3 regions of the Pantoea sp. RCC30.1 genome follow, and region 1 is predicted to be linked to each of the others. Evidence: predicted binding sites of a transcription regulator. Region 1 holds the regulator's gene; each other region holds the start of a gene.
What was found. Region 1 encodes CRP, which controls carbon source genes, mostly activating them, when cyclic AMP is high. Its sites were predicted from a motif close to ATGTGANNNNNNTCACAT; they were not measured.

Region 1 (10,362 bases):
TAACACATGAAATTTACCGGACCGGAAAACGAGTACTTCACACCACCTGACAGTCTGCGCAACGCGCACCTGCAGACGATGCTGCCGCGCCTGTTACGTCGGCGTACCACCTTTGCTCCTCACTGGCAGCGACTCGATCTGCCGGATGGCGACTTCGTCGATCTCGCCTGGAGCGAAGATCCACAACTGGCGCAACATAAACCACGCGTCGTGCTGTTCCATGGGCTGGAGGGGAGCTTTCACAGCCCCTATATTCATGGCCTGATGAACATTTGCCGCGCGCGCGGCTGGCTGGCCGTGGTCATGCATTTTCGCGGCTGCAGCGGCGAACCTAACCGGCTCAATCGCATCTATCACTCGGGCGAAACTGAAGATGCCCGCTTCTTCCTGCACTGGCTGCGCACCCGCTGGGGCCACGTTTCCACCGCTGCCGTCGGTTTCTCGCTGGGCGGCAACATGCTGGGCTGCCTGCTGGGCCAGCAGGGCGCAGCCGCTGAGGTGGATGCAGCCGTGATTGTCTCCGCCCCGCTGCTGCTGGAACCGTGCAGCGTGAAACTGGAACGCGGCTTCTCACGTTTCTATCAATACTATTTGCTGGCGCAGCTCAAGAAAAATGCCCGCCGCAAACTGCACGCCTGGCCGGACACGCTGCCGGTCAATCTGGCGCAACTGAAAGCGCTGCGACGACTCCGCGATTTTGATGATGCGATTACTGCCCGCGCCCACGGCTTTGTCGATGCAGCCGATTACTATCATCGTGCCAGCGCCATGCCCTGGCTGAAGCACGCAGAGAAACCGCTGCTGATCATTCACGCCAAAGACGATCCCTTCATGAGTGATGAGGTCATTCCGCACAGCAGCCAATTATCTGCCACTATTACTTATCAACTGACACCCCACGGCGGCCACGTAGGTTTTGTCGGCGGCACGTTACGCCAGCCTGAAATGTGGCTGGAACAGCGCATCCCGCAGTGGCTCACCCCTTTTCTGGATAACTGATCTCGTGATTATTCCCTGGCAACAGGTCTCACCTGAGACCCTTGAAAATCTGATTGAAACCTTTGTGCTGCGCGAAGGCACGGACTATGGCGAACAGGAACGCAGCCTGCTGGACAAGGTGGCTGATGTACGACGCCAGCTGGAAACCGGCGAAGTGGTGCTGGTGTGGTCGGAACTGCATGAATCGGTCAATATCATGCCACGCAAAGAATTTCGTGGCTGATGCACCCGGCACCATTTCATGATAACAATGCTCATCGCCCGACCTCACAGGGAGCTTTTCTATGTCTGCACGTCATCCCATTATCGCGGTGACCGGTTCCAGCGGCGCAGGAACCACCACCACCAGCCTCGCGTTTCGCAAAATCTTTCAGCAGCTCGATCTTCATGCGGCCGAGCTGGAAGGTGACAGCTTTCACCGCTTTACCCGCCCTGAAATGGATATGGCGATTCGTAAGGCGCGCGATTTAGGACGTCATGTCAGCTATTTCGGGCCGGAAGCCAATGACTTTGGCCTGCTGGAACAGAGCTTTAAAGAGTATGGTCAAAGCGGACAGGGCCAGTCGCGTAAATATCTGCACACCTACGATGAAGCAGTGCCGTGGAATCAGGTGCCCGGCACCTTTACGCCCTGGCAGCCGCTGCCGCAGAACACCGACATTCTCTTCTATGAAGGACTGCACGGCGGCGTGGTGACGGCGCAGCACAACGTGGCCGAACAGGTCGATCTGCTGGTGGGCGTGGTACCGATTGTTAACCTGGAGTGGATTCAGAAGCTGGTGCGCGACACTGGCGAGCGCGGTCATTCACGTGAAGCGGTAATGGATTCCGTGGTGCGCTCGATGGAGGATTACATCAACTTCATCACGCCGCAGTTCTCACGCACTCACCTCAACTTTCAGCGCGTCCCGACCGTCGATACCTCAAACCCCTTCGCTGCCCGCGCTATTCCTTCACTGGATGAGAGCTTTGTGGTGATTCACTTTCAGGCGCTGGACGATATCGACCTCCCCTACCTTCTGGCGATGCTTCAGGGTTCGTTTATCTCGCATATCAATACGCTGGTCGTGCCGGGCGGCAAAATGGGGCTGGCGATGGAGTTGATCATGGGGCCTCTGGTGAAGCGGCTGATGGAAGGTAAACGGATAGAGTAAGAGGTCAAAAGGGCCTTTCCAGACTAATGCCAATGCCAATGCCAATGCAGGATGAATCTGACAGCAGCGAAAAAGCTTAACACGCAGGGAACCGGGCCAGAAGAGGAAAGCGTCCCGCGCCAGGGAAGGCGCGGGCCGAGCGGCCAGGGATTGGCTTAAACGACTTTCCGATCTGACCCGGTTTCCTGCGCAGGCACAGTCTTAAAGCAACCTGCATCAGATACTGGAAGTGAAGTTAGCAGGTCGGCAATGACCCTTGCGGCTACTAAAGCTCAATCACTTCATAGCTATGCGTAATCGTCACACCTTTACCCAGCATAATGGCCACAGAGCAATATTTTTCAGCAGAAAGATCCACCGCGCGTGAGACCGCTTTATCCTGGAGCGCTTTACCACTCACGATAAAATGCAGGTTGATGTGCGTAAAGATTCGCGGCGCCTCTTCACGACGTTCTGAGGTCAGTTTTACTTCACAATCAGCCACATCGTTGCGGCCTTTTTGCAGAATTGATACCACATCAATCGCGCTGCATCCGCCAGCCGCCATCAGCACCATCTCCATTGGGCTGGGCGCTTTATCACCCGAATTGCCATCCATCAGTATCTGGTGGCCGGATGAGGATTCTCCGAGGAATGTCAGCCCTTCTACCCATTTCACTCTTGCCTGCATGATTTTTGCTCCGGAATACGCAGTTTTCTCGCAAGAGTACGCTTTCGCCTGGTAAACAGCAATCCAGAGAAATCCACTCTTAGCTGAAGCGAGACAACAGAAGACAGTCGGCAAAAGCTGTGCTACAAACAGTGCTGAAAATATTTTTCGTCACCCGATGGCGAAGCCGGGAAGAATGATGCGCACTGCGCCTGATGCGGCCCGAATAATTTCCTGAAATGGAAACGCTTGAAGCTTTCACCGCCTGACAGGGAAAACTGCCCCCTGTATTTTGGGCACGATTACAACAGAGGATAATAGCGAATGGTTCTCGGCAAACCGCAAACAGACCCTACACTCGAATGGTTCCTGTCCCATTGCCATATTCACAAGTATCCATCCAAAAGTACGCTGATTCACCAAGGTGAAAAAGCAGAAACGCTTTACTACATCGTGAAAGGTTCCGTCGCGGTTCTGATTAAAGATGAAGAAGGCAAAGAGATGATTCTTTCCTACCTGAATCAGGGCGATTTTATTGGTGAGCTTGGCCTCTTCGAAGAAGGCCAGGAGCGCAGCGCCTGGGTACGTGCGAAAAGCGCGTGCGAAGTGGCGGAGATTTCCTACAAGAAATTCCGTCAGCTGATCCAGGTTAACCCCGACATCCTGATGCGACTCTCAGCGCAGATGGCGAGTCGCCTGCAGGTCACGTCTGAAAAAGTGGGTAACCTCGCTTTCCTCGACGTAACCGGACGCATTGCACAGACCCTGCTCAACCTGGCGAAGCAGCCAGATGCCATGACGCATCCCGACGGTATGCAAATTAAAATCACTCGTCAGGAAATTGGCCAGATTGTTGGTTGTTCACGCGAAACCGTGGGCCGTATTTTGAAGATGCTGGAAGATCAGAATCTGATCTCCGCACACGGCAAAACCATCGTCGTTTACGGCACCCGCTAATTCCTGTCACCCACGGCGTGATGGCAACATCACGCCGTTATTGTTTGTGTTGGGCCGATGTGGCGTCGAATCATTTACCATCCTGAAGTTAACTACGCTTTGCGGCAAACGCTGGTGCTCTGTCTGCCGGTAGCGCTGGGCTGGCTAGCTGGCGACCTGCAAAAAGGTCTGCTGTTCTCGTTAGTGCCCGCCTGCTGCAACATCGCCGGTCTGGATACCCCACACAAACGCTTCTTCAAACGCCTGATTGTTGGCGGCAGCCTGTTTGCCCTCGGCAGCTTTCTGATTCAGTGGCTTACCCTGCATGCGATTCCACTGCCGCTGATCCTCTTCGCTATGCCTCTGCTGCTGGGCGTCACCGGTGAAATCAGCCCGCTGCATGGCCGCCTGCTGCCCGGCACCCTTATCGCCGCCATCTTCACCCTCAGCCTGATTGGCCGCATGCCCATCTATGTCACCCCGCTGCTCTATATCGGCGGTACGCTCTGGTATGGGCTGTTCAACTGGTTCTGGTTCTGGCTGTGGAAAGAGCAGCCGATGCGCGAGAGCCTCAGCCTGATCTATCGTGAGCTGGCTAACTACTGCGACGCCAAATATACCCTGCTCACGCAGCTCACCGATCCGGAAAAGGCGCTGCCGCCGCTGCTGGCTCGTCAGCAGAAAGTGGTCGATCTGATCAACACCTGCTATCAGCAGATGCACATGTTGTCGGCAAGCCGCGATCACAGCCATAAGAGGCTGACGCGCGCCTTTCAGGTGGCGTTGGATCTGCAGGAGCATATCTCCGTCAGCCTGCATCGGCCGGAAGAGGTGCAGAAGCTGGTCGAACAGAGCCATGCCGAAGCGGTGATCCGCTGGAACGCCAAAACCATCTCTGCCCGGCTGCGGGTGCTGGCGGATAACATCCTTTATCACCAGCTCCCCGATCGCTTTGCGATGGATAAACAGCTCGGTGCGCTGGAGAAGATCGCCCATCAGCATCCCGACAATCCGGTGGGTAACTTCTGCCTTTACCACTTCAACCGCATTGCGCGTGTCCTGCGCACCCAGAAACCGCTGTATCAACGCGATCTGATGGCGGATCGCCAGCGTCGTCTGCCGCTGTTACCGGCGCTGCGCAGTTATCTCTCGTTTCGCTCGTCGGCACTGCGCACTGCCGGTCGCTTTGCGGTAATGCTGATGCTGGGCAGCGCGCTGGCGCTATTCTTCAACATCCCCAAACCCTACTGGATCCTGATGACCATTATGTTCGTCAGCCAGAACGGCTACAGCGCCACCCGTGTCCGCATCCAGCATAGGGCGCTGGGCACCTTTGCTGGTCTGGTCATCGCGGCCGCGACGCTGCGCATGGCGGTGCCGGAGTCGGTAGTGCTGCTGATCATGCTGGCGATAACCTTTATCAGCTATCGCTTTACCCGCCAGTTCTATGGCTGGTCGATGATTGGATTTACGGTCACGGCGGTTTACTCGCTGCAATTGCTGTCGCTGAACGGCGCGCAGTTCCTGCTGCCGCGACTGATGGATACGCTGATGGGCTGTCTGATTGCCTTTGGCGGGATGCTGTGGCTGTGGCCGCAGTGGCAGAGCGGCTTATTGCGGCAGAATGCCCATGACGCGCTGGAAACCTATCAGGATGCGCTGCGGCTGTTACTGGGCGACGAACAGTCATCGGAGAAACTGGCTTATCAGCGCGTGAAGGTTAATCAGGCGCATAATGCGCTGTTTAACTCACTAAATCAGGCGATGCAGGAACCCGCGTTCAACTCCCGCTACCTGAGTGATATGCGGCTCTGGGTCACGCACAGCCAGTTTATTGTCGAGCATATCAATGCGATAACGATTCTGGCGCGTGAGCACACCATGCTGACGACCGCATTGGCTGAACGCTATCTGCAATCCTGTGAAATCGCGCTGCAGCGATGTCAGCAGCGGCTGGAATATGATGGTGAAAGCTCACAGGTGAATTTGCTGGATGACCTGGAGAATATCAGCGAGGGACCGATCACGGTGGTGGAGCAACATGTACGACGCATTCTCGATCATCTGAGCGTGATGTACACCATTTCATCGCTGGCGTGGAACCAGCGACCACAACATGGCCGCTGGCTAATCAGACGCTTACGTAAAAACTAAGCTAGCCGTTAAGCACTTTGCCGACGGCGGTGGCGAAGCGGCTCATGCCCTCTTCAATGTCGGCCGGTTCGATAATCAGTGACGGGGCAAAACGCATCACGTCGGTTCCGGCTACCAGCACCATCACGCCTTCAGCGGCGGCGGCATTCAGAATGTCGCGCGACCTGCCGGCATGCTGAGGTTTCAGCGCTGCACCAATCAGTAGCCCCTTGCCGCGAATGTCGCTGAACAGATCATACTTCGCATCAATGGCCTTCAGCGCCGTAACAAAATGCTGACGACGCATCCCGACACCCGCCAGCACGTCCGGCGTATTGATAATATCCAGTGCCGTTTCGGCGATGGCGCAGGCCAGCGGATTGCCGCCATAGGTCGTGCCGTGCACGCCCGGCGCCATGATCGAGGCGATCTCGTTGGTGGTCAGCATGGCGCTGACCGGGAAACCGCCGCCCAGCGCTTTGGCTGAGGTCAGAATATCGGGTTGAATGCCATAATGCTCATAGGCGAACAGCTTGCCGCTGCGTCCCATGCCGCTCTGCACTTCATCCAGCACCAGCAGCGCCTGATGCTGATCGCAAAGCTCACGCAGTCCCTGCATAAACTCCTGCGTCGCGGGCACCACGCCGCCCTCACCCTGAATCGGTTCAACCACGATGGCGCAGGTATGATCGTCAATCACCGCTTTCACTGCGTCCAGGTCATTGAACGGCACGTGGACGATATCCGCCGGTTTCGGGCCGAATCCGTCAGAATATTTTGGTTGTCCGCCGACCGTGACGGTAAACAGCGTCCGGCCATGAAAAGCGTTATGGAAGGCGATGATCTTACTTTTGAATGGGCTGTGACGTTTGCAGGCGTAGTAGCGCGCCAGCTTAAACGCGGCTTCGTTGGCTTCGGCACCGGAGTTGGCGAAGAAGACGCGATCAGCAAAGGTGGCCTGGATTAACTTACTGGCGAGACGCAGCGCCGGTTCGTTGGTGAAGACGTTGCTGGTGTGCCACAGCGTCTCGCCCTGGCTTTTCAGCGTCTCCACCAGCGCAGGATGGCAGTGTCCAAGTGCGGTGACAGCGATACCACCCGAGAAATCGATATACTCTTTGCCCTGTTGATCCCATACGCGACTGCCCTTGCCTTTTACCGGCACGAACTGCGCAGGTGCATAAACAGGCAAAATAACGTTATCGAACGTCTCCCGCGTGACCGCAATTTTTTCCGCTGCCATTAGTAACCCCATCTGGATGATTGTCGAGTTGCTTTGAAATAATAATCATAAAATATGCATAAAAAATCAATCAAAGGCAACTTATTGCTCAAGGAAATTGCGCAGCAGCAGATGTCCCTGCTCGCTGAGAATGCTTTCGGGATGGAACTGTACACCTTCCAGCGCCAGGGTTTTATGGCGGAATCCCATAATTTCGTCAGGCTCGCCGTCACGCACCGTCCAGGCAGTCACCTCGAACGCGTCGGGCAAAGAATCTCGCTGCACAATCAGTGAGTGATAGCGTGTCACAGTAAGGGGATTATTGAGATTGCGGAACACGCCCTGGCCGGTGTGCTGAATCGCGGAAGTTTTGCCGTGCATCACCTGACGCGCACGCACCACCTGCGCGCCATACGCCTGCGCAATCGCCTGATGGCCAAGACAGACACCCAGCACGGGCAGCTGCCCCGCGAAGTGCCGGATCGCCGCCAGCGAGATGCCTGACTCCGACGGCGTGCAGGGGCCAGGGGAGATCACCAGATGGGTCAGCGGCAGCGCCGCCATCTGCTCCACAGTGATGGCATCATTGCGCACCACCTGAACCTGCGCGCCCAGCTCGCAGAAATATTGATAAAGATTCCAGGTAAAGGAGTCGTAATTGTCGATAAGCAGCAGCATGACGTATCCAGAATGATAAACCGCGCCGCTATTCTACGCGGTCAGGCCGCCTCACTCACCACTTTCGCAAAGACCTGCTCCAGCGGGGCCAGGTCTCCGGCTACTCCGGCCTGATTAGCGGCTTTCCAGCTTTCAGCATCCGTCTCTTCCCAGTTCAGCAGATAACCGGCATGCAGCGCCAGTTGTTCAAAGAAAATCCGCTGCGCACGACCATTTCCATGGCGGAAAGGATGCAGCATATTGATTTCGCAGTAGTAGTGAGCAAGGCGCTGAATAAACGCATCACGTGGCAGGTCAGCCAGCCCCTTCTCCTCTTCCAGCGCGGCCATCAGGGCGTTGCCTTCTTTTTCGATATATTCGAAATGACAGAACGGCGTCTCATCACGCCAGATATCGATGGTTCGCAGTTCACCGGCCCAGCTGTAGAGATCCTGGAACAGCGTGCGATGGATCTGGCGCAGGTAAGGCAAGCCAGGATTACGGGGACCCAGCTCCAGCGTGGCGGCGCGCGCGGCACTGAAGCTGAGCTCCGCCTTACGCAGCTGCGCGGCGTCATGAATATCGGGCAGGTTTTTCAGCACGTTGTCGTGCTGCCACAGGTAGGGATCCTGGCTGACGGCGGTATTAGAGTCCATATTGCCTCCTCAGTGACGCCAGACGTGCGGCTGCATCATCGCTATTGACGCTGGTTTCATTCGATGAGAAGCCTTCCAGCCGACAGCTGGCCTGATAGCTGGCGCTACGCCGCTGTTGCCACAGGGTGACCTTCTGTTTTTCGGTGAGTTTGTTCGCCATGCCGCCTCCTGCTCAGGTTTTTGCCCTAAGTATAAGAGCAATTTCTGGCTTTGCCGGAGCCGGCAGGCGGTCGCCATCCGCAGATGGCGACGAAAAGCGTTAAGGCAGGACTTTAGCGGAGAGGATAACTACCGGTTTGGACGGAACATTCTGGTAAGGACCCACATCTTTGGTCGGTACCTGAGAAATTTTTTCAACCACATCCTGACCTTTCACAATCTTACCAAATACGGCATAGCCAAAATCGCGCTGTCCGTGGTCGAGGAAGGCATTATCCGCGACGTTGAGGAAAAACTGGCTGGTCGCACTGTCTTTATCGGCGGTACGCGCCATAGAGATGGTGCCACGCAGGTTACGCAGGCCATTGTCCGCTTCGTTTTTGATCGGCGCGTTGGTCTGCTTCTGCTGCATGTCAGTGGTGAAGCCACCACCCTGCACCATAAAGCCCGGGATCACGCGGTGAAAAATGGTGTTGTTATAAAAACCGTTGTTGACGTAATCAACGAAGTTTTTCACTGAAACCGGCGCTTTTTGGTTATTCAGTTCGAGTTCGATATTGCCGGCGGAGGTGGTGAGCAGAACGTGGGTGTCACCTTTTGCAGCCAGCGCCTGGGCGGAAACGGAAGAGAGCGCTAACAGGGTGATGGCCGCTGTTAAAGTACGTTTAAACATGAAAGATTCCTTACCTGGGAGAGCGGGCACAAAAACGTGATTGATTGTAGAGAGACTCTATTCCAGGAGCCAGCGTTTTACCTATATTTACGCTGTTGCGGCAAATGGGGTGAGCAAACGTTAAACCTCCGCAATTGCGTGATTAAAATCACACATCACATGAAATATGGATCTGTAGTTTCACTGCTTGTTTATTAAGATCACAGTTCCGTTTACACTTTCTGACACTTTTTGCCACCCGGTTCTCAACAGGTTCAGAACATGACAAACCGTAATCGTATTGGCCTCACCTGGATAAGCTTCTTCTCCTATGCGCTGACTGGCGCGCTGGTGATCGTTACCGGCATGGTAATGGGCGACATCGCAAAAGATTTCCAGATCCCCATCTCCAGCATGAGTAATACCTTCACTTTCCTCAACAGCGGCATCCTGGCTGCAGTTTTCCTGAACGCCTGGCTAATGGTGATTGTGCCACTGAAACGTCAGCTGATTTTCGGCTTCGTCCTGATGGTGCTGGCGATAATCGGGCTAATGACCAGCCGCGATCTGACCGTCTTTTCGCTCTGCATGTTTGTTCTGGGCGTGGTCAGCGGCATTACCATGTCGATCGGCACCTTCCTGATCACCCACATGTATGAAGGCCGTCAGCGTGGTTCACGCCTGCTGTTTACCGACTCCTTCTTCAGCATGGCGGGCACGCTGTTTCCGGTGCTGGCAGGGATCCTGCTGGCGCGTCAATTGCCGTGGTACTGGGTTTACGTCTGTATCGGCGTTATCTACGTCGCCATCTTCATCATGACGCTGTTTGTTGAGTTCCCGGTGCTGCGTAAGCCTGAAAACAGCCCGACCGTTGAGAAAGAAAAATGGGGTGTGGGCGTGCTGCTGCTGGCTGTCGCGGCACTCTGCTACATTCTGGGCCAGCTCGGCTTTATCTCCTGGGTACCGGAATATGCCACCAAAGTCATGGGCATGAACATCAATGACGCCGGACAACTGGTAGGCAGCTTCTGGACGGCTTATATGGTCGGCATGTGGGCCTTCAGCTTCCTGCTGCGCTTCTTCGATCTGCAACGCATTCTGATGGTGCTGGCGGGTCTGGCGACCGTGCTGATGTACTGGTTCGT
Region 2 (10,362 bases), on a different contig from region 1:
GAAACGCCACACCCGCCCAGGTGATCACCATCAGCAGCAGAGGAGACTGGCTCAGTAAGGCGCTGCCGCCAAAGATGCCGCCACATATCAGCAGAATATCGCTCAGCGAGCAAAGTGCCGCCGTCATCAGATGGTATTGACGCTTCACGCCCTGATTCATCACAAACGCGTTTTGTGGCCCCAGCGGCAGGATTAGCGCAGCACCCAAGGCAAGCCCCTGAAAGTAGAGAGATATCACAGAATTATGTCCTCACATGGTCAGATGTGGGGAAGTATAGAGAGAGAGGATGATTAGCGGAAATTGAAAGAATTAATCTGCCATTAGCAACATTAATGGGCGACAGAGGCCGCCCATTTAAAGATTACTGCGGCTAAACCTGCGTTTCTGCGGTTTCAGACGAGAATGTCTGATGCAGATGCACATCCATCTGCGGGTAAGGAATGCCGATGCCTTTTGAATCAAGCGCACGCTTGAAGTTCTTCAGCAGATCCCAGTAGACGTCCTGCAGATCGCTGCTGTTGCTCCAGCAACGCACCACGAAGTTCATTGAGGATGCTGCCAGTTCGTTAAGACCGATCTGAACCCCCTTCTCTTTCAGCACGCGGCTATCCGATTCAACCACCTGTTTCAGTAAGGCGATCACTTCATCTACATCCGCCTCGTAAGCCACGCCAATGATAAATTCATTGCGACGTACCGGCTCACGCGAGAAATTAACGATATTACCGCTGATGATCTTGCCGTTGGGCACCACTACAATTTTGCCGTCTGCCGTTCTCAGCGTGGTGGAGAAAATCTGCACTTGCAGCACGGTTCCCATTACGCCGCCCAGATCAACGAACTCGCCGCTGCGGAACGGACGGAAGGTGACCAGCAGGACGCCTGCAGCCAGGTTAGAGAGCGACCCCTGCAACGCCAGACCCACGGCCAGACCCGCAGCACCCAGCACGGCAATCACCGAGGCAGTCTGCACACCGATACGTCCCAGCGCCGCGATGATGGTGAAGGCGATAACACCATAGCGCACCAGCGCAGAGAGGAAGTCCGCCACGGTCGCATCGATGTGACGGGCGCGCAGCACGCGATTCACGGCATTAGAGATAATACGGGCGATAATCATCCCGATAATGATGATGGCGATAGCGGCAACGATATTCACGGCATAGCTGATGATCAGCGCCTGATTGCGAACCAGCCAGTTACCTGCGTTATTTAAGCCGTCGACGACGTGTAAATCTTCCATTAATAAGCCCTGTTGTTAGATCCCCACCGGGAATGAAAAACTGCCAGATGTAATCCGACACCCTGCCACCAAGGGTAATCAATTATCTTCTTAAGCGCCAAACCGTGGGACGTTTAAGGGGATTTTTCCAGAAATTGTGCATAAAAAAAGGCCCTTTCGGGCCTTTTTTGTACGGTAACGACTATTCAGTTACAGCACGTCGACAGCATTAAGCTCTTTGAAAGCCTGCTCCAGACGCACGACCATTGAGGCCTGGGCTGAACGCAGCCAGACGCGTGGGTCGTAGTATTTTTTGTTTGGCTTGTCAGCGCCTTCCGGGTTACCCAGCTGCGACTGCAGATAGCCTTCGTTCTTTTTGTAGTACTGCAGGATGCCGTCCCAGGTTGCCCATTGGGTATCGGTATCGATGTTCATCTTGATCACGCCGTAGCTGATAGACTCTTCGATTTCTGCAGCAGAAGAACCTGAACCGCCGTGGAAAACGAAGTCCAGCGCGTTGTGCGGCAGACCATGTTTTTCACACACATATTTCTGCGAATCGCGCAGAATGGTTGGGGTCAGTTTCACGTTACCTGGCTTGTAAACGCCGTGAACGTTACCGAATGATGCCGCAATGGTGAAACGCGGGCTGATAGCATTCAGTTTTTCGTATGCGTAGTTCACATCTTCTGGCTGGGTGTAGAGGGCAGAAGCGTCCATGTGGCTGTTATCAACGCCATCTTCTTCACCACCGGTGCAGCCCAGTTCGATTTCCAGCGTCATGTCGAGTTTCGCCATGCGTGCCAGATATTTGCTGCTGATCTCGATGTTCTCTTCCAGTGACTCTTCTGACAGGTCGATCATGTGAGAAGAGAAAAGTGGCTTACCGTTTTTCTGGAAGTACTCTTCACCCGCATCCAGCAGACCGTCGATCCATGGCAGCAGTTTCTTGGCACAGTGGTCAGTGTGCAGGATAACCGGCACGCCATACTGCTCAGCCATCAGGTGAACATGGTGTGCACCCGCGATAGCGCCGAAGATTGCCGCGCCCTGTGGTTTGTCAGTCTTGAAGCCTTTACCGGCGATAAATGCAGCACCACCATTTGAGAACTGGATGATGATTGGCGCTTTGACTTTCGCCGCTGCTTCCAGTGCCGCATTGATAGAGTCGGTGCCGACGCAGTTTACGGCTGGCAGTGCGAATTTGTTCTCTTTCGCAACTTTGAAGATCTTCTGTACGTCATCACCAGTGACAACGCCGGGTTTTACGAAATCAAAAATTTTAGACATGATTGTGTCCTGTTTCGTGACCGTTGTTCCCCTTGAGGAACGTCGATTTAAACGCCCAGACGGGCAAGACTTCAGGCGATGCCGCGTGGCATCGCCCCCAAAGGATTACTGCTTCGCACGCTCTTCCAGCATAGCAACTGCAGGCAGTTTTTTGCCTTCCACGAACTCAAGGAACGCGCCGCCGCCGGTAGAGATGTAGGAAATTTTGTCTTCGATGCCGAACAGGTCGATAGCCGCTAAGGTATCGCCGCCGCCTGCAACAGAGAAAGCATCGCTGTCTGCAATGGCGTTAGCCACGATCTCGGTGCCTTTACGGAAGTTAGGGAATTCAAACACGCCTACCGGGCCGTTCCACAGGATGGTTTTCGCATCCTTCAGGATGGCAGCCATGGCCTGAGCGGTTTCATCGCCGAAGTCCATAATCTCTTCGTTATCCGCCACTTCCGAAACCTTTTTCACGGTTGCTGGCGCAGTTTCAGAGAATTCTGTGCCGACGCGTGAGTCAGTTGGAACCGGGATACCGTGCTGATCGCGCAGGCCTTTAGCCGCTTCAACGAAGTCGGGTTCATACAGTGACTTACCGACATTGTTGTCGATGGCCACGAAGGTGTTCGCGATGCCGCCGCCTACAATCACGGTGTCCGCGATTTTGACCAGAGACTGCAGCACGTCAAATTTGGTAGAGACTTTAGAACCGCCTACTACAGCCACAAGCGGACGCTCAGGGTTGCTCATGACCTTACCCAGTGCTTCCAGTTCTGCAGAGAGCAGCGGACCGGCACAGGCGATAGGGGCAAATTTGCCAACGCCGTGGGTAGAAGCCTGCGCGCGGTGCGCAGTACCAAACGCGTCCATCACGAATACGTCGCACAGGGCCGCATATTTTTTAGACAGTGCTTCGTCATCTTTCTTTTCGCCTTTGTTGAAGCGAACGTTTTCCAGCACAACCAGCTCGCCAGCGTCGACTTCAACGCCATCGAGGTAATCTTTTGCCAGGGTGACGGTGGTGCCGCTCAGCTTGTCTTTCAGGTAGTTAACTACCGGCAGCAGCGAGAACTCTTCGTTGTATTCACCTTCGGTCGGACGACCCAGGTGAGAGGTAACCATTACTTTCGCGCCCTGTTTCAACGCCGCTTCAATGGTTGGCAGAGAAGCACGGATACGTGCATCAGACGTCACTTTACCTTCTTTAACTGGTACGTTCAGATCGGCACGGATCAGAACGCGTTTACCAGCCAGATCCAGATCGGTCATCTTAATTACAGACATGGTGAATCCTCTCGTTGATTCTCATAAGTTTTGCCAGACGCAAACCGCGTCTTACCTGAAACCGCTTGCGGCCATCGCTAACGTCGTGTCGAGCATTCGGTTAGCAAAGCCCCATTCATTGTCACACCAGACCAGTGTCTTGATAAGGTGTTGACCGCTGACCCGCGTTTGTGTTCCGTCCACAATGGCACTGTGCGGATCATGGTTAAAATCTACTGAGACTAACGGTAATTCCGTGTAGTCAACTATACCACGAAATGCCCCTTCTGCCGCGCTTCGCAACAAGGTGTTAACGTCAAACGCCGTTACCGCGTTATGCACAGAAACGCTGAGATCAATGGCCGTCACGTTAATCGTCGGGACGCGAACGGCTATCGCCTCAAAGCGATCGTTGAATTTCGGAAAAATACGGGTAATGCCGGCCGCCAGACGGGTATCCACCGGGATGATCGACTGACTGGCGGCGCGGGTCCGGCGCAGATCGCTGTGATAGGCGTCGATCACCTGCTGATCGTGCATCGCCGAGTGGATCGTGGTGACGGTGCCGGATTCGATACCAAACTCATCATCCAGCAGTTTGATGACCGGGATAATGCAGTTGGTAGTACAGGAAGCGTTGGAAACGATGCGGTCGCTGGCGGTCAGATCCTGCTGGTTAACACCGAACACGACGGTGGCGTCGAGATCGTTTCCGCCGGGATGAGAGAACAGCACTTTTTTGGCACCAGCCTGCAGATGGGCTTCGCCATCAGCCCGTGATCCATAGACGCCGGTACAGTCCAGCACCACATCCACATCGAGTTCACGCCATGGCAAATCGGCTATTTCTGCACGGTGCAAAATGCGCAGGGTATCGCCCCCCACCCACATAACATCACGCTCCTGGCGGACATCGAAAGCAAAACGGCCATGGCTGGTATCGTATTTCAGCAGGTGCGCCATACCGGTGGCTTCTGCCAGCTCGTTAATCGCGACCACGGTGATCTCTGCACGTCGGCCCGTCTCATAGAGCGCGCGCAGGACGTTGCGTCCAATCCGGCCAAAACCATTTATCGCTACCCGTACCGTCATTTCTCTCCTGCCACGTCAGACTGAAAAAAACGTGCCGTTAGCCTGAGCGTTTCACTGCACTTTGTACAGGAGATTCTTACCCGGCATTGTCCGAAATCAGGGCGGTGTGCCCGGCGACTGAAACGGTTCAGCCAGAATAATAGAAGGAAGGAATAACAGGAATGATTGCGATCAATCTGACTGCTTAAATTTGGATCTGCGTCACAAATTTAAGCCTGTAACGTTTATTACTGAAGGAATAAAAAAACAAAAGGGACGAAAGGCTCGTCCCTTTAATTTCACTGCCAGACGGGAGCAGACCCGCCCGGCCGGTTTTTACGCCAGCAGCGCTTTCGCTTTCGCGACCACGTTGTCGACGGTAAAGCCAAACAACGTGAACAGCTGATCCGCAGGAGCAGACTCGCCGAAGCTGGTCATACCCACGATGGCGCCGTTCAGGCCGGTGTATTTGAACCAGTAATCAGCGATGCCCGCTTCGATAGCAACGCGAGCGCTGACCGCTTTAGGCAGTACAGATTCACGGTACTCATCGCTCTGCTTGTCGAAAGCATCCGTTGACGGCATAGAGACCACGCGCACTTTGCGGCCTTCGCTGGTGAGTCTGTCCCAGGCACCGACAGCCAGTTCAACTTCTGAACCGGTTGCGATCAGAATCAGCTCAGGTGTACCGTCGCAATCTTTCAGCACGTAACCCCCGCGCGTCACATTAGCCAGCTGTACAGCATCACGTTCCTGCTGCGCCAGGTTCTGACGGGAGAAGATCAGCGCCGTCGGGCCATCCTGACGTTCGATAGCATATTTCCACGCCACTGCGGATTCAACCTGGTCACATGGACGCCACAGGCTCATGTTTGGTGTGGTACGCAGGCTCGCCATCTGCTCAACCGGCTGATGCGTCGGGCCATCTTCGCCCAGACCGATAGAGTCGTGGGTGTAGACCATGATCTGACGGATCTTCATCAGTGCCGCCATACGCGCTGCGTTACGCGCATATTCAACGAACATCAGGAAGGTGGCGGTGTAAGGCAGGAAGCCGCCGTGCAGCGCCAGGCCATTGGCGATGGCGGTCATACCGAACTCGCGCACGCCGTAATGGATGTAGTTACCTGCAGCATCTTCGTTGATTGGCTTTGAGCCAGACCAGATAGTCAGGTTGCTCGGTGCCAGGTCGGCTGAACCGCCCAGATATTCCGGCAGGATTTTACCAAAGGCTTCGATAGCATTCTGAGAGGCTTTACGGCTGGCGATCTTCGCCGGGTTCGCCTGCAGCTGCTCAACGAATTTCTGAGACTCTTCGTGCCAGTTAGCAGGCAGTTCGTTGCTCACGCGACGCTTAAACTCGGCAGCCAGTTCAGGATGTGCCTGCGCATACGCAGCGAATTTCTTATCCCATGCAGCTTCTTTCGCCTTGCCCGCTTCTTTCGCGTCCCACTCAGCGTAGATGTCAGATGGAATAACGAAGGGTGCGTGGTTCCAGCCCAGCTGTTTGCGGGTCAGTGCCACTTCGTCATCGCCCAGCGGTGCGCCGTGTGAATCGTGGGTGCCCGCTTTGTTCGGTGAACCGAAGCCGATAACGGTTTTGCACATCAGCAGTGAAGGCTTGTCGCTGACGCTTTTCGCTTCGTCGATCGCTTTAGCAATTGCATCTGCATCATGGCCATCCACGCCGCGCACTACGTGCCAGCCGTAAGCTTCAAAGCGCTTAGCGGTGTCATCGGTGAACCAGCCATCAATGTGACCATCGATAGAGATACCATTGTCATCATAGAACGCAACCAGTTTGCCCAGCTTCAGCGTACCCGCCAGTGAGCAGACTTCGTGCGAGATACCTTCCATCATGCAGCCATCGCCCATGAAGACATAGGTGTTGTGGTCTACGATGTCATGATCCGGACGGTTGAACTGTGCTGCCAGCGTGCGCTCAGCAATGGCGAAGCCGACGGCGTTCGCGATGCCCTGCCCCAGCGGACCGGTAGTGGTTTCAACGCCCACGGTGTAGCCATATTCCGGGTGACCTGGAGTTTTAGAGTGCAGCTGGCGGAAGTTTTCCAGCTCGCTCAGTGGCAGATCGTAGCCGGTCAGGTGCAGCAGGCTGTAGATCAGCATTGAGCCGTGACCGTTAGAGAGCACGAAACGGTCGCGGTCAGCCCACAGCGGATTGGTTGGGTTGTGGTTCAGGTAGCCGCGCCAGAGTACTTCAGCGATGTCCGCCATGCCCATTGGGGCACCCGGATGTCCCGATTTCGCTTTCTGTACTGCATCCATACTTAACGCACGAATGGCGTTGGCAAGCTCTTTACGAGAGGGCATTTTCTACTCCAGGTCGGATTAATGCTTCGCACCTTAACTTATTGTTATTAATGAGTTACCGGGCAAAACAAGGAAAAAGTTGCCCATCAATGTACATGAAAATCGGATCAAAAGTACATGTTGTAAAACGCTAAATGTCACCGCTTCGTATGGCTTTTCCGGCCAACTCTGCTAGCAAAGTGCAGACTGGCACGCTATAACCAAATCGTTTATTCACCTGACTGAGTTTCAGGTGTTTGTTTTTTCTTACCTTGTTATGAATGGGATACAGCATGAAAATCAAAAAAATGGTGTTAGCACTTGGCCTGGCGACGCTGCTTAGCGGCTGTCAGGGTTTAGACAATAATGCGCTGATGCAGTCGGGTGCGCAGGCGTATCAGGCTTATAGCCTGAGCGACGATCAGGTTAAGCAACTGAGCGACAAATCCTGTGAGCAGATGGACAAAGACAATCAGATTGCGCCCGCTAACAGTGAGTATCAGCAGCGTCTGAACAAGATCGCCGCCGCCCTGGGTGACAACATCAACGGCGTACCGGCGAACTACAAGGTTTATCAGACCAAAGATGTCAACGCCTGGGCGATGGCAAACGGCTGTATCCGCGTTTACAGCGGCCTGATGGATATGATGACCGACAATGAAGTGGAAGGTGTGCTGGGCCATGAGATGGGCCACGTGGCATTAGGCCATACGCGTAAGGCGATGCAGCTGGCGTATGCCACCACCGCAGCCCGCACGGCAGCGGCCTCAGTAGGCGGTGTGATCGGTTCACTGTCGCAGTCTCAACTGGGTGAAATGGGTGAGAAGCTGGTTAATGCTCAGTTCTCCCAGACCCAGGAATCACAGGCAGATGACTACTCTTACGATCTGATGAAGAAGCGCAACATCAATCCCGAGGGTCTGGTGACCAGCTTCGAAAAACTGGCGAAGCTGGAACAGGGACGTCAGAGCTCAATGTTTGACTCGCACCCCGCTTCTGAAGCACGTGCCGCGCACATCCGTGAGCGTATTGCTGCTGACGCGAAGTAACGCATTACTCAGGCGCATGCACGGTGCATGCGCCTGTAAAACATGTCTGGTCAGTATCACTGTTCTAGCGTTTGAATATCTGATCCACCATCGAACCTAAATCGAGTTTGTTCTCGTGCAGCGACGCTTCATCCATATGCCCCTGGGGTGACATTTTGTCGATCAGCTGCGGCAGAATAACCGCCAGCGTGCCCGCTGCGCCCTTAACGTCGGTTCCCAGCTTATCCGCCAGTGACTGCAGCTCAGCCTGACCAAATGCAGAGTGGATGTCACTGTGTTCTACCGGCTGATTCGCCCCGGTGCCGATCCACGAACCAAACACCTCACCCAGCCCGCCCTGCTGGAATTTTTGCAGCAGCACTTCAATACCGCCCTGCTCCTGAACCCAGTGCCAGACCGCCTGCAGTTGTCCGGGCAGATGTCCGTCACTCTGCGTGCCCTGCAGCGATCCCGCCAGTTCATCAAGAAAGCCCATGATTGCCTCCACGTTGAGAATAGATATCAGTCAGTTTAGTTGCTGATGCGTGGGTACGCCTGAGGTACGTGCGCTATCACAAGGAGAAAAAATCTGGATGGGTAAAGCGGATGGAGATCGTTACTGGCACTGCGCCGCTTCAGGTGGCGGCACAAAGCCTGCCGGATTGACCCGGCAGGCTCAGGACGGGATTAGCCTTTGTTCGCAGCCTGAACATGCAGCATATCCAGCGCCAGCGTCGCCGCCGCCAGTGCAGTCAGATCAGCATGATCGTAACCTGGTGCCACTTCCACCAGATCCATGCCGACAATGTTCATGCCCTGCAGGCCACGGATCAGCTTGGTCGCTTTATCAGTGGTCAGACCGCCAATCACCGGCGTGCCGGTGCCAGGCGCATGCGCCGGATCCAGACAGTCGATGTCGAAGGTCAGATAGATCGGCAGATCGCCGACGGTGCGTTTCACTTCGGCAAGGATATCGTCAACGCTGCGGTCATTGACCTGCGCCGCATCCAGCACGTTGAAGCCCAGGCTCTTGTCGAACTCGGTACGGATACCGATCTGCACAGAGTGCTGTGGATCGATCAGACCTTCTTTCGGCGCGGTGAAGAACATGGTGCCGTGGTCGAAGGTCGGGCCGTTGGAGTAAGTGTCGGTATGCGCATCGAAATGCACCAGCGCCATCTTGCCGAAGTGTTTAGCATGGGCACGCAGTAGTGGCAGCGTAACGTAGTGGTCGCCGCCGAAGGTCATCATGCGCTTGCCATTGGCCAGCAGTTTTTCCGCGTGGGCCTGTAACTTGTCGGAGAGATCCTGCGAGTCACCGAAGGCGTAAACCAGATCGCCACAGTCGACAACGTTCAGACGCTGACGCAGGTCGAAATCCCACGGCCAGCGGCAGCCTTCCCAGGCCAGATTGGTGGAGATCTGGCGAATTGCGCCCGGGCCCAGGCGGCTGCCCGGACGACCCGAGGTTGCAGCGTCAAACGGCACGCCGGTGATAACCCACTCGGCATCGCTGTCGTAAGGCTGGAAATTCAGCGGAAACCGCATGAAGCCAAAAGCGTTAGACACCAGGGAGTTGTCGTACTGATTGCCAAGAGTGTTATACATAATTGCTCTCTCTATGTGCGTAAGTCGGGCCAGGCCCGCAAACCATTAAGGCTGAGATAAAAAAATCCCCTCCGCGTCGTTAGGCCCGACGAGGAAGGGATTGAGTGAGTCAGATTATCGACATAGTTAACGGCAACTGCAATATGCGATTGCGGGCTGCCAGGGTCGATTATTCATCTTCTAAATAGGTGTATCCGTAGAGGCCGCTCTCAAACTCTTCCAGGAACTGCGCGCGCAGCTCTTCGTCGAGATCGGACGCCTGCACCTGATTGCGGAACAGCGCCATCAGCTCGTTAGGATCAAGCTGCACGTAGCGCAGCATGTCCGCCACGGTGTCGCCTTCATCGGAGAGCTGGACTTCCACATCGCCATTTTCGCGTGCGTAGACATCCACCGCTTCGGTGTCACCGAACAGGTTGTGCATGTTGCCCAGAATTTCCTGATAAGCCCCGACCATGAAGAAGCCCAGCATTGGCGGGTTATCCAGGTCATATTCCGGCATCGGCATGGTAGTTGCGATACCGTCGCCATCCACATAGTGATCGATGGTGCCATCGGAGTCACAGGTGATGTCGAGCAGCACG
Region 3 (10,362 bases), on a different contig from region 1:
ACCAGTCATGGCTGGCTTGATCACCACTCAGATAAGGGAGGTCGGTTTTGCGACGGTCGCCGAGATAGAACAGATAGCCCAGCACCGTGACTTCATCGCGCTGTTTGCCCGGCCCCAACAGTTCAGCCACCGGTACGCCCAGGCACTGTCCCAGAAGATCGAGCAGTGCCGCTTCAAGCGCAGCCACCGCATTGACCCGCAGTTCAAAGGTCCAGGCGCCGTTACCAAAGGTAGTGAAGTCAGCCGACTGATTCCCCTTGTGCACCTGCTGCACCAGACGGTTCATTCGGGCAATCTGCTGGCCTTTCACCTGCGGGATCGCCTCTACCAGCGTCTGATAGATGGTGTCGCCGCCGGGGGCTTCACCGACGCCGGTGTGACCGGCGCTGTCGGTGAGAACCACAATGTTGCGGGTAAAGCAGGCGTTGTGCGCACCGCCAATATTGAGCAGCATGCTGTCATAACCGGCGACCGGAATAACCTGCATCTCAGTAATCACGGGCGAACTTTGTGTATTCATAATGCGTCCTTACCGGGCCAGGTTTTCAGTTCGACACGTTTGATATCGCCAGCAATGACCAGGAAACTAAATGCCGCGACAAAGGCATGAATGCCGACATAGACCAGCGCGCCTTCAAAGGATCCGCTGGTGGCAATGATGTAGCCGATGGCGATAGGGGTCACGATGCCAGAGAAGTTACCGAACATGTTGAATAAGCCGCCGCTCAGACCACTGATCTCTTTCGGCGCGGTATCCGCCATTACCGCCCAGCCCAGCGCACCGATGCCTTTACCAAAGAACGCCAGTGCCATAAAGAACACCACCACCCATTCGGTATCCGTGTAGTTACACATCACCATCGAAATGGAGAGCAGCATGCCGAGTACGATAGGCGTTTTACGTGCGATATTGAGCGAGCCGGTTTTACGCATCAGCCAGTCAGAAATCACCCCGCCCAGTACGCCGCCGAGGAAGCCGCACACTGCCGGAATCGAAGCAATAAAGCCCGCTTTGAGAATCGACATGCCGCGCGCCTGCACCAGATAGACCGGGAACCAGGTAATAAAGAAGTAGGTTAAGGCGTTAACACAATATTGACCGAGGTAGATGCCCAGCATCATGCGTGACGTCAGTAGCTGTTTGATCTGGAACCACTTCTCGCTCCAGCTCACTTTGCGGCTATCCTTTTTCACATCCATGTTGATCAGCGCGCCACCCTGCTCCATGTACTCCAGTTCAGCCTTGTTCACGCCAGGGTGATCGGTAGGATCGTGGATGACTTTCAGCCAGATGAAACTGAGGATGATGCCCAGGCCGCCCATGAACCAGAATACGTGCGCCCAGCCCACAGAAGAGACCAGCCAGCCCATAATGGGTGCGAAGATGACGGTGGCGAAGTATTGCGCCGAGTTGAAGATCGCTACCGCCGTGCCGCGCTCCTGCGCCGGGAACCAGGCAGCCACAATGCGGCTGTTGCCCGGGAAGGAAGGTGCTTCGGCCAGACCGACCAGGAAACGCAGAATAAACAGTGACATGATGATGCCGAAGCCGCTGAATAGATCGACGAACCCTTGCAGGAAGGTAAACAGCGACCAGGTAAAGATACTCCAGAAGTAGACGCGTTTTGAGCCGAAGCGATCGAGCAGCCAGCCGCCCGGAATCTGACCAATAACGTACGCCCATGAGAAGGCAGAGAAGATATAGCCCAGTCCGACCGAATCAAGGCCGATATCTTTGGACATCGCCGAACCGGCAATCGAAATGGTTGCACGGTCGCCGTAGTTGAATGAGGTGACGATAAATAACATCACCACAATCCAGTAACGGGCATTGGTGCGTTTCTGCACCGTTTCCGCTGTCTGGCTGAAACTATTCATGATGCACTCCTGAAATATAGCGTGAGCTACATTCGCTCTGACTGCATACACATCGCGTTGGGTATCAGAGAGAAGTTGGGTTAAACACGGCGATCTTGTTGTTTTGGCAAACCTTTATTTATTCATCCGGCTGCAGTCAGAAGCGGCAGTGATGCGCCTCTTCAACCTCTGCGGATGAGTAATACGTCGTGACAGATAACCTGACTTTGGCTAACGGAACTCAGTATAAGAACAGCCTTTGGTGAGCACATTGGCGCATCGCCCTGGAATAACCGATTTATAGAAGTGAATGTATGGCGGATGCACAAAACCCTGCGGTGTGGCTCACGAAAGTGGCAAATACCCGGTCGAAATCTGCCCTGAATAACGCTTCTACCCGCTGTTTGTGAGGCTCTTCACTTGCTTTTGGATAATCGACTCAAAACAGCCGGTTGAATTAACTTAATGGTGGTCATTTGCACAATGCGCCCCTTGACCCGCCTCCCTATACTGAAGCTGGCAAACAAGCGTGTGACAGGTCAGAACATTACAGCGTGCCGCACAAGTACGGTACGACAGACAGGAAGGTGAGCGATGAACCCCAAAACAGATGAACAACCGCTCTATATCAAAGTCCATGAGCACGACAACGTGGCGATTGTGGTCAACAATCTGGGTCTGCCAGCCGGCACGCAGTTTGCGGATGGCCTGACACTCACAGAGCATGTGCCGCAGGGCCACAAAGTGGCGCTGAGCGCGATTAATCAGGGTGCAGAGATCGTGCGTTATGGCGAAGTCATAGGCTATGCATTACGGGATATTGCCCAGGGTAGCTGGATTGATGAGTCTCTTGTCGCGCTGCCGGAGGCCCCTCCGCTGGAGAGTCTGCCGTTAGCCACGCAGGTTCCGCCTGATTTGCCGCCGTTGGACGGTTACACCTTTGAGGGTTACCGCAATGCGGATGGCAGCGTGGGTACGCGTAATCTCCTCGGCATCACCACCAGCGTCCACTGCGTAGCGGGTGTGGTGGATCATGTCGTGCAGATCATTGAACGGGATCTACTGCCGCGCTATCCGAATGTCGATGGCGTGGTCGCCCTTAACCATCTTTATGGCTGCGGCGTGGCGATCAACGCACCGGCTGCAGTCGTGCCAATTCGCACTATTCATAACCTGGCGCTGAATGCCAATTTTGGCGGCGAAGTGATGATCGTCAGTCTGGGTTGTGAAAAGTTGCAGCCGGAACGTTTGCTGACCGGCACACCTGACGTACAGGCGATTTCGCTGGACGATCATGACATCGTGCGTTTGCAGGATGAAAAGCTGGTGGGTTTCGGTGCAATGGTGAATGAGATTCTGCAGGTGGCGGAACGTCATCTCCAGCGGCTCAATCAGCGCCAGCGTGAAACCTGCTCCGCGGCAGAACTGATTGTCGGCATGCAGTGTGGTGGCAGCGATGCGTTCTCGGGCGTGACGGCGAATCCGGCAGTGGGCTTCGCCTCTGATCTGCTGGTGCGCTGCGGCGCTACCGTGATGTTCTCGGAAGTGACAGAAGTGCGTGATGCCATTCACCTGCTGACACCACGGGTGATTAATCAGGAAGTTGGTAAGCGCTTACTGGAGGAGATGGCCTGGTATGACAATTACCTCGACCAGGGCCAGACCGATCGCAGCGCTAATCCGTCGCCGGGCAATAAAAAAGGCGGGCTGGCAAATGTGGTGGAAAAAGCACTTGGGTCGATCGCCAAATCGGGCCGCAGCGCCATTGTCGAAGTGCTCTCGCCCGGTCAGCGGCCTACGCTGCGTGGATTGATTTATGCGGCGACGCCCGCCAGCGATTTTGTCTGCGGTACGCAGCAGCTGGCGTCGGGTATTACTCTGCAGGTGTTCACTACCGGGCGCGGCACACCTTACGGTCTGGCCGCAATTCCAGTGATCAAGATGGCGACGCGCAATGCGCTGGCAGAGCGCTGGCACGATCTGATGGACATCAATGCCGGAACGATTGCGACGGGTGAAGAGAGTATTGAGCAGGTGGGATGGCGACTGTTTGAGTTGATTCTGGACATTGCCAGCGGCAGGAAGCAGACCTGGTCCGATCGCTGGGGTATCCGTAATCAGCTGGCGGTGTTTAACCCGGCACCTGTCACCTGATATCGCGGGACATGCACGCCAGGCTTATCCTGATGCTGCTAAGGCAGAGATAAGCCTGGCGTCGCTATCAGAGCTGCGCGCCCCAGGCTTCAACCCACGGAGAAGTCACCGCTTCCGGCTCAGGATTTTCAGTGGCATCAACCAGTAATACCTCACCGACCCGCTGCGCGCCCTGCTCCTGCAGCAGCGCATCAAAGGTTTTACCCGCGCCACAGAAATGGTCATAACTGCTGTCACCCAATGCAATCACGCCGTAGCGCAGCGCGGGCTGATGACCCAGCTTATCTTTAATCGCATGGAACAGACCTGAAATCGTGTCGGGGAAATCGCCCTGCCCTGTGGTTGACGTGACGATTAACGCCACATCGCTGGCATAATTCTGCCAGTCAGCCAGCGTCGGATCATCAAATACGGTGACGCTGTGTCCCTGCTGTTGCAGTAACGGCTCCGCTTCTTCCGCCACCAGCAGTGCATTGCCGTATACCGTACCCACAAAAATGCCAATCTTTGCCATCTGCTTTCTCCCTTATTCTGAAACGTTATCCTGTCCTGGCGCTGCGTCAAACTCAACCCGCGGCACCTCAGGAATCTGATCCTGCCAGCCAAACTGATTCATCAGGTTCTGCCAGACGCCATCCAGTCCGGCGCGAATCAGCAAAGGTTCACCGGTCACCGGATGGGTCAATGCCAGGCTGCTGGCGTGCAGCATCAATCGGTTAGCGCCGAAATGTTCGGCGGCTCCCCGGTTCTGACGCAGGTCACCGTGCGCGGAATCACCAATAATCGGATGACGCAGGTGTGACATATGGCGACGCAGCTGATGCTTGCGACCGGTTTTAGGGGCCATTTCAACCAGGCTGTAACGCGACGTGGGATAACGACCAATGCCGACCGGCATCTCAACGGTGGCCAGTGACTGATAATCGGTAACCGCAGGCTGTGCAGTGCGAGCTTCAGTGGCGTGCTTGTCAGCAATTTTATCCAGCTCTTCAACCAGCGGATAGTCGAGCGTCCCGCTGCTCTCCAGCCAGCCGCGTACCACGGCGTGGTAGGTTTTCTGCATCTGGTGCTGTTCAAACTGCAGGGAAAGCAGACGTCCGACTTCACTTGAAAGCCCCATCAGCAGCACGCCTGAAGTAGGCTTGTCCAGCCGATGCGCGGTAAAAACATGCTGTCCGATCTGATCACGAACGGTCTGCATCACAAACACCGTTTCATGGCGATCCAGCCAGCTGCGATGAACCAGCCAGCCGCTGGGTTTGTTGACGGCAACCAGCCACTCATCCTGATAGAGTATCTCCAGCATCAGTGGGCAGCATCCTTGATCAACGTATCCAGCTGACGCAGGGTCAGCAACAGCGGCGCAATACCCGGCTGGTCAGGCACCAGCACCACCTCATAATAGGGGGCAACGGCAAAGTTTTGCGGTAACGGATGTCGGGCCGCAATCAGGGCATGCATCCGCGGGACTAACACCCACTGGAGCCACTGCAGCGGCTCCAGCGTATCCAGGCAAAAGGGTTCACGGCTCTCGAGCGCCCCCTCGGCCGGCGGGGTACTCTGCCAGAGATGGTGCTCACGCATCACCGCTTCCAGTTGCTCCAGCCGTTGCGTAATCAATTGTTCAGGCGTCATGCGCCACCTCCAGCGAGCAGTCAAAAATGGGCGGCAAGCATATCACTTGTTGGCACAGGCACAAAAAAAGGGAGCACTGTATAAACAGTGCTCCCGGTTCGTTTGCAGCCATCCTGCTACGTTTATGCTCCCTGCTCTTCCATGACAACTTGTCCAGTGCGAACTCCTGTCGCGCATCGTCCTGATGTATCCTTAGCGTCCTGGCCCACCACCTCTTCTGAGGGGTTCTCATTCTCCACCCTGGAGGTGTCCCTTACTCAATCCTGAGCGATCCTGTTTCGTCCTGAAACCTTCCGTGTGCCGTAAGCTCCGTTACGTTCCTGCCTCATGGCTTATCATCATCCTGACGATATCTGTTTCCTGAGCGTCCTGCAGTGCGAAACATTTTGACAGAACTCGTTATGCGCACAAGGTACTCACAGCAGAACTTTACGAAATGTGCTGCGTAAATTCAGATAAACGCCATTAAGTTGATGATTCACAATATTTTTACATCCCAGCCTTCCGGATGTCTCACCTGTTATATGGCGATCTCTCACAGCAGATGTAAGAGATGTCTCACAAGGCCGGCAGTCAATCACTGCAACTCAGATGATAACCGGTTGTAATGACTTAAGAAATATCTCAAGTGTTTCCACTAATATCACACGCTGTTTACCACCGGGCTGCTCCAGAATCACTTCGCCATTGAGATTAGAAAGCGAGATAATCTCTTGTTCTGACTCGGTGGTGGCGATAAACAGCGTAGGCGACTGTTTCAGGCGGCGCTGCATTACCAGATGCCCAATCAGATTCTCCTGTAACCGCAGGAAATCCTCTTCACTCCACACCTGCAACAGAGTCAGCTGATTCTCACCAAAACGGGCCTGCATATCCCCGGCAAACTGTGTGGTATAGAAATCCGTGATCGACGGCTGGAGCTGGATGTCGATTGCCCGCTCAATCGCATCCAGCGTCGGGGGCAGACTAAACGGCTGCGGCTGCCAGACGACCCGCTGATCGCGATCCTCCAGGGCACAGGGAGACGCGACGCCAAAGAGATCGCTGCTGGCCGGCCCATGCCCTGCCTGCTGAAGCCAGTGCTGGCAGTATCGGGAGGTAAAGTCGCGCAACGCGGCGGCAGTTTGCTGCATCATTCATATTCTCACTTCTGATGGGTTACACTTAGCCACTTTGATAAATTTTGGTGGTAACTGCAATGACTACTCACGAACAGGATCAGGCACTCAGCAACCTGACGCTGGGCAAACCCACAGCCTATCACGATCAGTATGACAACAGCTTACTGCAGTCGGTGCCACGCAGTCTGAACCGTGAACCGCTTGGTCTGTTTCCCGACAGCCTGCCCTTTACCGGCAGCGATATCTGGACCCTGTATGAACTCTCGTGGCTCAACAGCAAAGGTTTGCCTCAGGTTGCCGTCGGCGAAGTGGTGCTGGACGCGCAGAGCCGCAATCTTATCGAGTCGAAAAGCTTCAAGCTTTACCTGAACAGCTTCAACCAGACCCGCTTTGCTGACTGGGGCGAGGTTCGTCAGACGCTGGAGCGGGATCTGAGTGCTTGTGCAGAAGGTGAAGCCCGGGTCGCGCTGTTCCGTCTCAATGAGATAGAAGGTCAGCCCATCGGTCATTTTGAGGGGAGCTGCATTGATGAGCAGGATATCGCCATCGAGGATTACCGCTTCAATGCTGATTATCTGGCGGATGCTACAGGCAGCGAAATCGTACAGGAGACGCTGGTCAGCCACCTGCTCAAGTCAAACTGCCTGATTACCAATCAGCCTGACTGGGGCTCGGTAATGATCCGCTACAAAGGCCCGCGTATCGACCGTGAAGCGCTGCTGCGCTATCTGGTCTCATTCCGCCAGCACAATGAATTTCACGAACAGTGCGTCGAGCGCATCTTTAATGATGTGATGCGTTTTTGCCATCCGGAAGCGCTGACGGTTTATGCGCGCTATACCCGTCGTGGCGGGCTGGATATCAACCCGTGGCGCACCAACGTGCCCTTCTCACCCGGTTTTTCACGGCTGGTTCGTCAGTAGTTTGCGAGACTTCTCGCAGGCTGCGTGCAGGAAGCGTAGTTCCGCTTGAGCTGTGCGGGCCGACAAGGCTACTCTGGTGATGGCGGCTACCTGTGGGTTGCCGACCAGGGATTTTCGTCACTGCCGTTGCAGTGCCAACACGCACCCAGGCGGGTGTAAAGGAGTTCATTTGATTACCCATATCAGCCCTCTTGGCTCAATGGATCTGCTTTCACAGCTGGAAGTCGATATGCTCAAGCGCACAGCCAGCAGCGACCTCTACCAGCTGTTTCGCAACTGTTCTCTTGCCGTGCTTAACTCCGGCAGCCAGACTGACAGCAGCCAGGAGCTGCTCTCCCGCTTTGAAAATTTCGACATCAATGTGTTGCGCCGTGAGCGCGGCGTCAAACTGGAGCTGATCAATCCACCGGAAGAGGCGTTTGTGGATGGCCGCATCATCCGTTCACTGCAGGCTAACCTGTTTGCGGTGCTGCGTGACATCCTGTTTGTCAGCGGTCAGCTCAACATGCCGGGTCGGTTCACTGCGGCTGAAGAAAATGACTCCGCCACGATCACCAACACCGTGTTTTCCATTCTGCGTAACGCGCGGGCACTGCACATCGGCGAGTATCCCAACACCGTAGTGTGCTGGGGCGGTCACTCGATCAACGCCGTTGAGTACCAGTATTGCCGCAATGTCGGTACTCAGCTTGGACTGCGTGAGCTGAACATCTGTACCGGCTGCGGACCTGGCGTGATGGAAGCGCCAATGAAAGGGGCCGCAGTAGGCCATGCTCAGCAGCGCTATCGTGACAGCCGTTTTATCGGCCTGACCGAACCTTCCATTATTGCGGCTGAACCGCCGAATCCGCTGGTGAATGAATTGATCATCATGCCGGACATCGAAAAACGTCTGGAAGCTTTTGTGCGCATCGCCCATGGCATCATCATTTTCCCGGGCGGCGTAGGGACCGCAGAAGAGTTGCTCTATCTGCTGGGCATCCTGATGAATCCGCAGAACAGCGATCAGGTATTACCGCTGATCCTGACCGGGCCGGAAGAGAGCGCCGACTACTTCCGCGTGCTTGATGATTTCATTGTTAACACGCTGGGTGAACAGGCGCGTAAGCATTATCAGATCATCATCAACGATGCAGCCGAAGTGGCGCGTCTGATGAAGAAAGCGATGCCGCAGGTAAAAGAAAATCGTCGCGAAACCGGCGATGCTTACAGCTTTAACTGGTCTATTCGCATTGAACCCGATCTGCAGGTGCCGTTCCTGCCAACCCATGAAAATATGGCGAATCTCAATCTTTACACCAATCAGCCACCCGAAAAGCTGGCTGCTGACCTGCGCCGCGCCTTCTCAGGCATCGTAGCCGGTAACGTCAAAGAGATGGGCATCCGAGAAATCCGTGAGAAGGGACGCTACAAACTGCATGGCGACCCCGACATCATGCACCGCATGGATGAGCTGCTACAGGGATTCGTTGCCCAGCAACGCATGAAACTGCCAGGCACCGCCTACATCCCCTGCTACGAAATTATCAAATAAACCAGGAGGCAGCCCCCGGGCTGCCCATACTCTCATGGCTCTTCATCTTGTTATTGTTGACGCGTTGAATCTGATTCGTCGTCTGCATGCGGTACAAGGCTCACCCTGTGTCGAAGGCTGTGTGGCTGCGCTGCGACAGGTACTGGGTCACGCCCATCCGACCCACGCTGTGGCGGTATTTGATGGCGAAGCGCGTCATCAGGGCTGGCGTCATCAGCTGCTTCCCGACTATAAAAGCGGTCGCCCGCCGATGCCAGACGATTTACAGGCAGAGATGCCGGCGTTACAGGAGGCTTTTCGCGCCGCAGGCGTAAGCTGCTGGATAGCGGGCGAGGATGAGGCGGATGATTTAGCGGCGACGCTGGCGGTGAAAATGGCTCAGGCTGGACATCAGGCCACCATTGTTTCCACTGACAAAGGTTACTGTCAGCTACTGGCACCCGAGATCCGTATCCGTGACTACTTTCAGAAACGCTGGCTCGATCTGCCCTTTATCGAAGCTGAGTTTGGCGTGGCGCCACAGCTGTTACCCGACTACTGGGGATTGTGCGGCATCAGCAGCAGTAAAATTCCGGGCATCACCGGCATCGGTCCGAAAAGTGCGAAACAGCTGCTGACAGAGTTTCACACGCTCGAAGGGATCTATCAGCAACTGGATAAGGTGCCAGCTAAATGGCAGGAAAAGCTCGCTGAAGGCCAACAGATGGCTGAGATCAGCCGTCAGGTAGCCACGCTGAAGCGGGATCTGGTGTTGCAGGGAAATCTGAACACGCTGCGTTATACCGGCTGAGTGCAGTTGCACTCAGTCCGGCGATTAACGTTCGTCGCGACGGCCACCCGTTGCTGCCCACATACGGCGCACATGAACCGTCACCTCTTCGCGGTCATGATAGAGCTGGCGGGCGCGAATCTGCACGTTAATGCCATTCTCATCAAAGCGCTCCTGCATCATTGCCAGATTCTGCGTGACCTCTTCATAACGCTTTTTCATCGGCAATTTGAGGTTGAAGATCGCTTCACGACACCAGCCGTTAACCAGCCAGTCGGTCATCAGGTTAGCCACACGAACCGGCTTCTCCACCATGTCACACACCAGCCAGCTGATGTTGGTACGTGGCGGACGGAATTTAAATCCATC

Region 2: a site for CRP is predicted at 5,043-5,060, ahead of epd (erythrose-4-phosphate dehydrogenase). Genes of this name have one in related genera too.
Region 3: a site for CRP is predicted at 2,262-2,279, ahead of garD (galactarate dehydratase). Genes of this name have one in related genera too.

The regions. Positions count from the first base shown of each region.
Region 1 is NZ_JBXUHX010000004.1:195,472-205,833, reverse strand. It holds gene AC2LB6_RS06135 (hydrolase) at 7-999, shown strand; gene AC2LB6_RS06130 (YheU family protein) at 1,004-1,222, shown strand; gene AC2LB6_RS06125 (phosphoribulokinase) at 1,284-2,153, shown strand; gene AC2LB6_RS06120 (OsmC family protein) at 2,419-2,823, opposite strand; gene crp (cAMP-activated global transcriptional regulator CRP) at 3,127-3,759, shown strand; gene AC2LB6_RS06110 (YccS/YhfK family putative transporter) at 3,817-5,892, shown strand; gene argD (bifunctional acetylornithine/succinyldiaminopimelate transaminase) at 5,894-7,114, opposite strand; gene AC2LB6_RS06100 (aminodeoxychorismate/anthranilate synthase component II) at 7,196-7,771, opposite strand; gene AC2LB6_RS06095 (putative adenosine monophosphate-protein transferase Fic) at 7,813-8,406, opposite strand; gene AC2LB6_RS06090 (YhfG family protein) at 8,396-8,566, opposite strand; gene ppiA (peptidylprolyl isomerase A) at 8,666-9,238, opposite strand; gene tsgA (MFS transporter TsgA) at 9,500-10,362, shown strand, end outside.
Region 2 is NZ_JBXUHX010000018.1:63,263-73,624, forward strand. It holds gene argO (arginine exporter ArgO) at 1-238, opposite strand, end outside; gene mscS (small-conductance mechanosensitive channel MscS) at 372-1,244, opposite strand; gene fbaA (class II fructose-bisphosphate aldolase) at 1,434-2,513, opposite strand; gene pgk (phosphoglycerate kinase) at 2,619-3,782, opposite strand; gene epd (erythrose-4-phosphate dehydrogenase) at 3,834-4,853, opposite strand; gene tkt (transketolase) at 5,169-7,163, opposite strand; gene loiP (metalloprotease LoiP) at 7,436-8,191, shown strand; gene AC2LB6_RS16400 (YidB family protein) at 8,256-8,666, opposite strand; gene speB (agmatinase) at 8,858-9,778, opposite strand; gene speA (biosynthetic arginine decarboxylase) at 9,948-10,362, opposite strand, start outside.
Region 3 is NZ_JBXUHX010000023.1:49,590-59,951, forward strand. It holds gene AC2LB6_RS18130 (enolase C-terminal domain-like protein) at 1-520, opposite strand, end outside; gene AC2LB6_RS18135 (MFS transporter) at 517-1,878, opposite strand; gene garD (galactarate dehydratase) at 2,452-4,011, shown strand; gene AC2LB6_RS18145 (flavodoxin) at 4,079-4,525, opposite strand; gene truC (tRNA pseudouridine(65) synthase TruC) at 4,538-5,317, opposite strand; gene AC2LB6_RS18155 (YqcC family protein) at 5,317-5,646, opposite strand; gene syd (SecY-interacting protein) at 6,234-6,782, opposite strand; gene queF (NADPH-dependent 7-cyano-7-deazaguanine reductase QueF) at 6,845-7,690, shown strand; gene ppnN (nucleotide 5'-monophosphate nucleosidase PpnN) at 7,860-9,224, shown strand; gene xni (flap endonuclease Xni) at 9,259-10,014, shown strand; gene rlmM (23S rRNA (cytidine(2498)-2'-O)-methyltransferase RlmM) at 10,039-10,362, opposite strand, start outside.